2 regions of the Sabulicella flocculans genome follow, and region 1 is predicted to be linked to the other one. Evidence: predicted binding sites of a transcription regulator. Region 1 holds the regulator's gene; the other holds the start of a gene.
What was found. Region 1 encodes HrcA, which represses chaperone genes, less so after heat shock. Its sites were predicted from a motif close to GTTNGCACTCNCNNNNNGNGAGTGCNAAC; they were not measured.
Positions count from the first base shown of each region.

Region 2: groES (co-chaperone GroES) is a predicted target of HrcA. The motif match lies at 1,945-1,973, and genes of this name have one in related genera.

Region 1 is NZ_JBJJBR010000003.1:210,712-214,913, forward strand. Features, by position in the region: gene ACI6QG_RS05870 (GNAT family N-acetyltransferase) at 1-451, opposite strand, end outside; gene ACI6QG_RS05875 (nucleotide exchange factor GrpE) at 448-999, opposite strand; gene hrcA (heat-inducible transcriptional repressor HrcA) at 1,031-2,107, opposite strand; gene ACI6QG_RS05885 (hypothetical protein) at 2,165-2,833, opposite strand; gene ACI6QG_RS05890 (CusA/CzcA family heavy metal efflux RND transporter) at 2,830-4,202, opposite strand, start outside.
Region 2 is NZ_JBJJBR010000013.1:22,865-27,066, reverse strand. Features, by position in the region: gene ACI6QG_RS12790 (alpha-hydroxy acid oxidase) at 1-1,069, opposite strand, end outside; gene ACI6QG_RS12785 (helix-turn-helix domain-containing protein) at 1,281-1,484, shown strand; gene ACI6QG_RS12780 (usg protein) at 1,516-1,806, opposite strand; gene groES (co-chaperone GroES) at 2,028-2,342, shown strand; gene groL (chaperonin GroEL) at 2,383-4,020, shown strand; gene ACI6QG_RS12765 (Bug family tripartite tricarboxylate transporter substrate binding protein) at 4,175-4,202, shown strand, end outside.

The sequences.
Region 1 (4,202 bases):
GGTAGCGCACCACCTTGCCGTTGCGCGGGTCCGTCGCCTCGCCCATCGGCGCGAAGCCCAGCGCGGCGTGGAAGGCCAGGGAGGCGGGGTTGGGCGGCAGCAGGTTCACCTCGCAGCACAGCAGGGGCAGCCCCGCCGCGCGGGCGCGCGCCTCCACCTCCGCGTACAGCGCCCGCGCCAGGCCGCGGCCGCGGGCGGCGGGGGCCACCACCACGCGGTCCACGTAGGCGAAGGCGGGCAGGCGCGCCTGGAACCAGGCGTGGTTGGGCCCCTGGCTCGGGGTGTCGCCGCGCAGGGCCACCAGCAGCGCGCCCTCCGCCCGCAGCGCCAGCCAGGCGGCGCCCAGCAGGGCGCGCAGCCCGGACTCGCCCAGGGCGTTGACGTGCTCCGCCTCGGCGTCGTTCAGCGCCGCCAGGGCGGGGATGTCGGCGTCGGTGACCGGGCGGATCACCCCTTGGCGGCCACCACCACCATGGCCGGCTTCAGCAGGCGGCCGTTCAGCGTCCAGGCGTGGCTCCAGGCCTGCAGCACGGTGCCGGGCGCCACGCCCTCCGGCGCCGGGGCCTCGCTCATCGCCTGGTGCAGCGCGGGGTCGAAGGCCTCGCCCTGGGCGGGCTTGCGCTGGATGCCGTTGGCCTCCAGGCGCTGGAGGAAGAAGCGCTCCACCCCCTCGAAGCCGCCGCGCAGCTTGGCCACCAGCTCGGGCTCGTCCTCGGCGGGCGGGGGCAGGGCGTCCAGGCCGCGGCGCAGGTTCTCGGCGGCCTCCACCACGTCGGCGGCGAATTTCTGCACGGCGAAAAGGCGCGCCTTCTCCGCCTCCTCCTTGCCGCGGCGCACGGCGTTGGCCGTCTCGGCGCGGGCGTAGAGCAGGGCGGATTCCAGCTCGGCCACCTTGGCCTCCAGGGCGGCGGCGCGGTCCTCCGGCGCGGGGTCGGGCTGGGCCTCGGGGGCCACGGCGTCGTTCAGGGCTTCGGGCTTCTCGGGCTGCTGTTCGCTCATGCCGCCCAGGTAATGGCCGCCGGCGCGCGCATCAACCCAGCAACCGCCCCAGCACGCGGGCCGTGTAGTCCACCACGGGGATGACACGCCCGTAGTTGATGCGCGAGGGCCCGATGACGCCGATCGCTCCGACGATGCGCTCCTGCGCGTTCCGGAACGGCGCCACCACCACCGACAGCCCGGCGGAGTTGAACAGGCCGGATTCGGCACCGATGAAGATCTGCACCCCCTCACCGCGCTGGGCCAGCTCCAGCAGCTTCAGGGTGGTCTCCTGCGCCTCCAGCCGCTCGAACAGGGCGGAGATCTCCTGCACGCGGGCCAGGTTCTCCACGTTCTCCAGCAGCCGCGCCTGCCCGCGCAGGATCAGGCTGCCGGCGGAGCCGCCGGCCCAGGTGGCCAGCCCGGCCTCGATCACCTGGTGCGTCAGCGCGTCCAGCGCGGTTCGGTTGGCGGCGATCTCCTCGCCCACCGTCTCGCGCGTCTCCTCCAGGGTGCGGCCGGCCAGCCGGGCGTTGAGGTAGTTGCCGGCCTGCACCAGGGCGGCGGGCGGCAGGCCCGGTGGCACCTCGATGACGCGGTTCTCCACCCGGCCATCCTCGCTCACCAGCACCACCAGGGCGCGGCCGGGGCCGAGGGGGACGAACTCGATGTGGCGCAGCGCCGCCTCGCCCTTAGGCGCGACCACCAGCCCGGCCGCACCCGCGAGGCCGGACAGCATCTGCCCCGCCTCGGCCATCGTCTCCTGCAGGGAGCGGCCATGGGCGGCGCAGCGGGCGGCGATGCGCTCGCGCTCCTCCGCGCTCAGGTCGCCGAATTCCAGCAGCCCGTCCACGAACAGGCGCAGGCCTTGCTGGGTGGGCAGGCGGCCGGCGGAGGTGTGCGGCGCGTAGAGCAGCCCCGCCTCCTCCAGGTCGGCCATCACGTTGCGGATGGAGGCGGGGGAAAGGTTCAGCGGCAGCCGGCGCGACAGCGTGCGCGAGCCCACGGGCTCGCCGGTCTGGACATAGACCTCCACCAGTTCGCGCAGCACGGCGGTCGCGCGGGGGTCGAGGGCGCTGGCGAGGCTGGGGGCGGGCAGCAGGCCCGGCGGGCGGGGCGGCGTGTTCATCCACCCCGGAGTCTTGGTTTTCCCGGCCCCCAGGTCAAGGCGCGCAGGTCAGGGCGTTCAGGTCAGGGCGTTCAGGGCGTGGCGGTAGAGCACGGGGTTGGAGGCCAGCACCGGCTTGCCGCGCCGGGCCTGCTCCGCCGCCGCCAGCGCGGCGAAGCGCAGGTTGGTGCCCACCTGCACCAGGTGCGTGACGTCCGGCGCGTCCAGCGCGTCCAGCGCCGCGCGCAGCCGGTCCTCGCCGATGGCGGCGATGGCGGCGGGCGAGGGGGCGCGCAGCCCTTGCAGCCGCACCACCTGGTGCCCGGCCTCCTCGAACAGGCGGCGAGCGGCGGCGTCGCCCACCGGCATGAAGGGCGTCAGCAGGCCGATGCGGCTGCGCGGCGGCAGCTCGGCCAGGATGGCCGTGGTGTAGTCCGTCACCGGGCAGCCGGCCGCCGCGCGCACCCGCGCCAGCAGGGCCGGCGCCTCGGGGCCGGCGAAGTTCTCCACCATCACGCCCAGCAGCAGCGCGTCCGGACGCTGGGCGGCGGCTTCCTCCACGGCGGCCATCAGCCCGTCCAGCATGGCCCGGCGCACCGCCAGCGTGTCGGCGTCCGATCGCACCGCCTGGTCGGGGTTGGCGATGCGGGCGTGGATGTTGGCCACGCCCGGCGGCGCCAGCGCGTCGCATTCCGCCGGCGTGGTGGTGTTGGTGGCGGGAAACACCAGCGCGATGCGGCGCGTCACGGGATGACGCCGCCCGCCTGGTTCACGCGCGAGCGCGCGCGGTTCACCTCCACCTCGGCGCGCCCGGCGTCGTTCGCCGCCTCCAGCCGCAACTGCCGCACCCGGAACAGGTCGAAGGTGAGGATCTCGCCGCCGCGGAAGGCGGTCAGCGCGATGCGCTCCTGCTCCTGCGCCACGGACAGGCGCTGGCGGGCGATGCGCAGCGCGGCCTCGGCGGCGTTTAGGGCCAGCAGGGCGCGCTCCACCCCGCTTTCCACCAGGCGCCGCGCCTGGGCCAGCTCGGCGGCGGCGCGGGTCAGCTCGGCCTGGGCGTCGGCGCGGCGGGGGGCGTTGCGCCCCTCGGTGGCCAGCGGCAGGCGCAGCCGCACGCCGATGGAGGTGCTGTCGCTGGCCACCAGCCCGTTCTCGTGCCGGGTGAACAGCCCGACCTCCGGGTTGTCGCGCGGGGTGGCCGCGACGTAGCGCGAGCGCGCCTCGGCCGCCGCCACCGCCGCCTGCCCGGCGGCCAGCGCGGGGTGCAGCGCGGCGCGGGGCTGCGGGCGCTCCGGCGGCAGGTTGGGCTCCAGCCCGCCGGTGACGGCGCGGTAGATGGCGCGCGCCTGCGCCGCCTCGGCCTGCGCCTGCGCCAGGGCCAGCTCGGCCGCCAGCACCTCGTTGCGGCCCAGCAGCCCTTCGGAGGGGGCGATGTCGCCCAGCTGGGCACGTCGGCCGACGTCGTTCGACAAGGCGCGGGCGGAGGACAGGCGCTCGCGCGCCAGCTGCACCAGGCGCTGCGCCTCGGCGGCGTTCCACCAGGCGTCGCGCAGGGCGCCGGCCACCTCCAGCCGCCGCAGCGCCAGGGCGCGCTCGCGCTCCTCCACGTTGGCGGCCACCGTGCCGGACAGGGCGCTGCGCTGGCCGGGCAGCCAGAGCGGCAGCGCCAGCTCGGCATCGAACTCCCGCAGCTCGCGCGGGCCGCGCAGGTCGGAGCGCGCGGAGCCCGAGACGGCCGGCGGCAGCGGCGTGACCGAGCGCACGGTGGCCGAGCGCGCCGCCGCCGCCTCGCGCTGGGCGGCGATGGCGCGCGCCCCGGCGTCCAGCGCCATCGCCGCGTCCACATGGGCCGAGAGCTGGGCCTGCGCCGGCTGCGCCAGCCCCAGACCGAGGCCCAGCAGCAGGGCCGCCGCCACCTTGGCCTTCGCCTTCGCCGGCTGCCGCGCGCGCGGCAGGGCGAAGCGCTCGTACAGGATGGGCAGCAGCACCAGCGTCAGCACCGTCGCCGTCACCAGCCCGCCGATCACCACCACCGCCAGCGGGCGCTGGATCTCGCTGCCCGGGCCGGTGGCGAACAGGAAGGGCACCAGCGCCAGCGCGGCGATGGAGGCGGTGA
Region 2 (4,202 bases), on a different contig from region 1:
GCAGGGCGATGGCCTTTTCCACCCCCGCCTGCCCGAACACCCCGGCGGCGTGCAGCATCGGCCGGCCGACGAAGGTGAAGCGCGCGCCTAGGGCGTAGGCCTTCAGCACGTCGGTGCCGCGGCGGATGCCGCCATCCAGCATCACCACCACGCGCTCGCCCACTGCTTCGGCCACGCGCGGCAGCACGCGCAGCGGGCTGGCGGTGCCGTCCAGCTGCCGGCCGCCATGGTTGGAGACGATGACGCCGTCCGCGCCCTCATCCGCCGCGCGCACGGCGTCGTCGGGGTGCATCACGCCCTTCACCAGCAGCTTGCCGGGCCAGCGGCGGCGGATCAGCGCCAGGTGCTCCCAGTTCAGGTGGTCGCGCGCGGTGAAGTCGCGCAGCACGTTCTTGGCCAGGATGGGCGCGCCGCGCTCGGCGAAGCTGTTCTCGAAATGCGGCATGCCGTGTTCGCGGAGCGTCCGCAGCCAGGTGCCCAGCAGCCAGCGCGGGCGGATGGCGCCGTCCCAGGCCAGGCGCAGCGAGGGGCGCAGCGGGGTGGAGAAGCCGTTGCGGACGTTGTTCTCGCGGTTGGGCAGCACGGCGGTGTCCACCGTGAGGAGGAGCGTGCCGAAGCCCGCCGCCGCCACCCGGTCCACCAAGGCCTCCACCCGCCGCGAATCGCCGGGCAGGTAGGCCTGGAACCAGGCATCGGGGTTGGCGGCGATCACCTCCTCCATCCTGATGAGCGAGGAGCCGGACAGCACGTAGGGGATGTTGGCCGCCCGCGCCGCGGCGGCCAGCGCGATGTCGCCACGCCAGGCCACCAGGGCGGCCATGCCCATGGGCGCGATGCCGAAGGGCGCCGCCCATTCGCGCCCCCACAGCGTGACCGCCTGCGAGCGGCGCGACACATCCGCCAGCACGCGCGGCGTGAAGGCCCATTCGGCGAAGGCGCGGGCGTTGTCGTGCAGGGAGGCGTTGCGCTCCGTCGCCCCGGCCACGTAGCCGAAGACCGGGCGGGGCAGGTGGCGGCGGGACAGCGGCGCGAAATCGTCCAGGGACAGGACGCGGGACAGGCTGGGCATGGCGGGCATCATAGGGCGGGCGGGCGGCGGCGGCACCGGCCTCCGGAAGATTCCCAATGTGTTGATTGCTGATTAAACCATTAGTTGTGGAAATTGCCGTGGGGGCTGGCTATTGCCGGGTCTTGGGGTGCCACATACGTGGCAAGAATCATCAAACCGGATGAATCTTGAGAAAATGACAGGAATTGAGCTGAAGACCGTCCTTTTGGACATGCAGATGACGCAGGCGGAGTTCTGCCGCCTGATTGGCTGCCAGCCGCCGACGATGAGCCGCTACGTGCGGGGTGGCCTGCCGGTGCCGGCGCCGCTGGCCGCCCTGGCCGACGTGCTGCGCTCGGTGCAGGACCGCGGCCACGACGCCGCCCGCCTGCTGCGCGAGGCGCGCCACCCCCGCCCGGAGCAGCGGGCCGCCTGAGCCCCCCGCCCGGGCGCCAAGGCCCGGGCCCTCAATGCAGGGTGAACACGCCGTTGGCGTAGCGCAGCTCGGCCGGCTGGACCAGTGCGGCCGAGGCGACGCGCACGGAATGCAGCGGGCCCTGGATCTCCCGCTGCCAGAAGGCCAGGAAATCGGTCAGCCGCGGGAAGCTGGGCGCCAGGTCGTCGCGCTGCCAGACGAAGCTTTGCAGCAGGTGCGGGTGGTCGGGCAGGTGATACAGGATCTCGGCGGTGGTCAGCCGCCAATCCGGCTGGCGGATGATGGGAAGCAGGGCGTCCAGCACGTCGCGAACCTCCTTCATGTCACGATGCTGCAACGCGAAGCCTGCCATGCGCGCTGCGCGGGACGCCAGATTTTTCGTTTTGTTTCAAGGCATTGGCACTCGCAGCGTGAGAGTGCTGCTTTGCGGCTTGACTCGCGGGAAGGCTTCTCCTAGCTAGCTGGCACTCCTCGGCGGGGAGTGCCAACACACCCCCGCCGTGGATCCAGCGAGACCCTGAGCCAAGCCAGGAGAGAACCGCCATGAAGTTCCGCCCCTTGCACGACCGCGTCCTCGTCCGCCGCATCACGGCTGAGGAGAAGACCGCGGGCGGCATCATCATCCCCGACACCGCCAAGGAGAAGCCGCAGGAAGGCGAGGTCATCGCCGTCGGCTCCGGCACCGTGAACGACAAGGGCGAGGTCCGCGCGCTCGACGTGAAGGCCGGCGACCGCATCCTGTTCGGCAAGTGGTCGGGCACCGAGGTGAAGGTGGACGGCGAGGAGCTGCTCATCATGAAGGAGAGCGACGTCATGGGCGTCATCGAGGGCTCCTCCGTGACCGCCAAGGCCGCCTGAGCCACCCCCCCTTCCCACACAGATTTCGGAGAGCACACACATGGCTGCCAAGGACGTGAAGTTCGGCGCCACGGCCCGCGACAAGATGCTGCGCGGCGTGGACATCCTGGCCGACGCGGTGAAGGTCACGCTGGGCCCCAAGGGCCGCAACGTCGTGATCGACAAGTCGTTCGGCGCGCCGCGGATCACCAAGGACGGCGTGACCGTCGCCAAGGAGATCGAGCTGGCCGACAAGTTCGAGAACATGGGCGCGCAGATGGTGCGCGAGGTGGCCTCGAAGACCAACGACCTGGCCGGTGACGGCACCACCACCGCGACCGTGCTGGCCCAGGCCATCGTGCGCGAGGGCGCCAAGGCGGTGGCCGCCGGCATGAACCCGATGGACCTCAAGCGCGGCATCGACAAGGCCGTCGCCTCCGTCGTGGCCGAGCTGGAGAGCCAGACCAAGAAGATCACCACCTCCGCCGAGGTCGCGCAGGTCGGCACGCTGTCCGCCAACGGCGAGGCCGAGATCGGCAAGATGATCGCCGAGGCGATGGAGAAGGTCGGCAACGAGGGCGTGATCACGGTCGAAGAGGCGAAGTCCATCCAGACCGAGCTCGACGTCGTCGAGGGCATGCAGTTCGACCGCGGCTACGTCTCCCCGTACTTCATCACCAACGCGGAGAAGATGATCGCGGAGCTGGACCAGCCCTACATCCTCATCTTCGAGAAGAAGCTGTCCCAGCTGCAGCCGATGCTGCCGCTGCTGGAGGCCGTGGTGCAGTCCGGCCGCCCGCTGGTCATCATCGCCGAGGACGTGGAGGGCGAGGCCCTGGCCACGCTGGTGGTCAACAAGCTGCGCGGCGGCCTGAAGATCGCCGCCGTGAAGGCCCCGGGCTTCGGTGACCGCCGCAAGGCCATGCTGGAGGACATCGCCATCCTGACCGGTGGCCAGATGATCTCCGAGGACCTGGGCATCAAGCTCGAGAACGTGACCCTCCAGATGCTGGGCAAGGCCAAGACCATCCGCATCGAGAAGGAGAACACCACGATCGTCGACGGCGCCGGCGAGAAGTCGGAGATCCAGGGCCGCTGCGAGCAGATCAAGGCGCAGATCGAGGAGACCACCTCGGACTACGACCGCGAGAAGCTGCAGGAGCGCCTGGCGAAGCTGGCCGGCGGCGTGGCGGTGATCCGCGTCGGCGGCTCGACCGAGGTCGAGGTGAAGGAGCGCAAGGACCGCGTGGACGACGCGCTGCACGCCACCCGCGCCGCGGTGCAGGAAGGCATCGTGCCCGGCGGCGGCATCGCCCTGCTGCGCGCCTCGCAGAACCTCGCCTCCGTCAAGGGCGAGAACCGCGACGAGGAGGTCGGCATCGAGATCGTCCGCCGCGCCATCCAGGCGCCGGTGAAGCAGATCGCCGCGAACGCCGGCAAGGACGGCGCCGTGGTGGCCGGCGAGGTGCTGCGCAACAGCGAGTACACCTACGGCTACGACGCCCAGAAGGACGAGTACAAGGACCTGGTGGGCGCCGGCATCATCGACCCGACCAAGGTCGTGCGCACGGCCCTGCAGGACGCCGCCTCCGTGGCCGCCCTGCTGATCACCACCGAGGCGATGGTGGCCGAGCGTCCGGAGAAGAAGGCCCCCGCCGGCGGCCCGCCGGGCGGCGGCATGGGCGACATGGACTTCTGATCCCCACGGGTTCAGGAACCAGGGGGCGGCCGGCGACGGCCGCCCCTTTTTCATGTGCGCCCGGCCGGCGGCGGGGGCTGACCGCGCGCCGCCGCGGTGCTATCGCGCCCCCGGCCGGGGCCGCAGACCCCGCGAGCCGGAGGAAACCCCCGCCATGCGCCGCCGCGCCCTCGCCGCCCTGC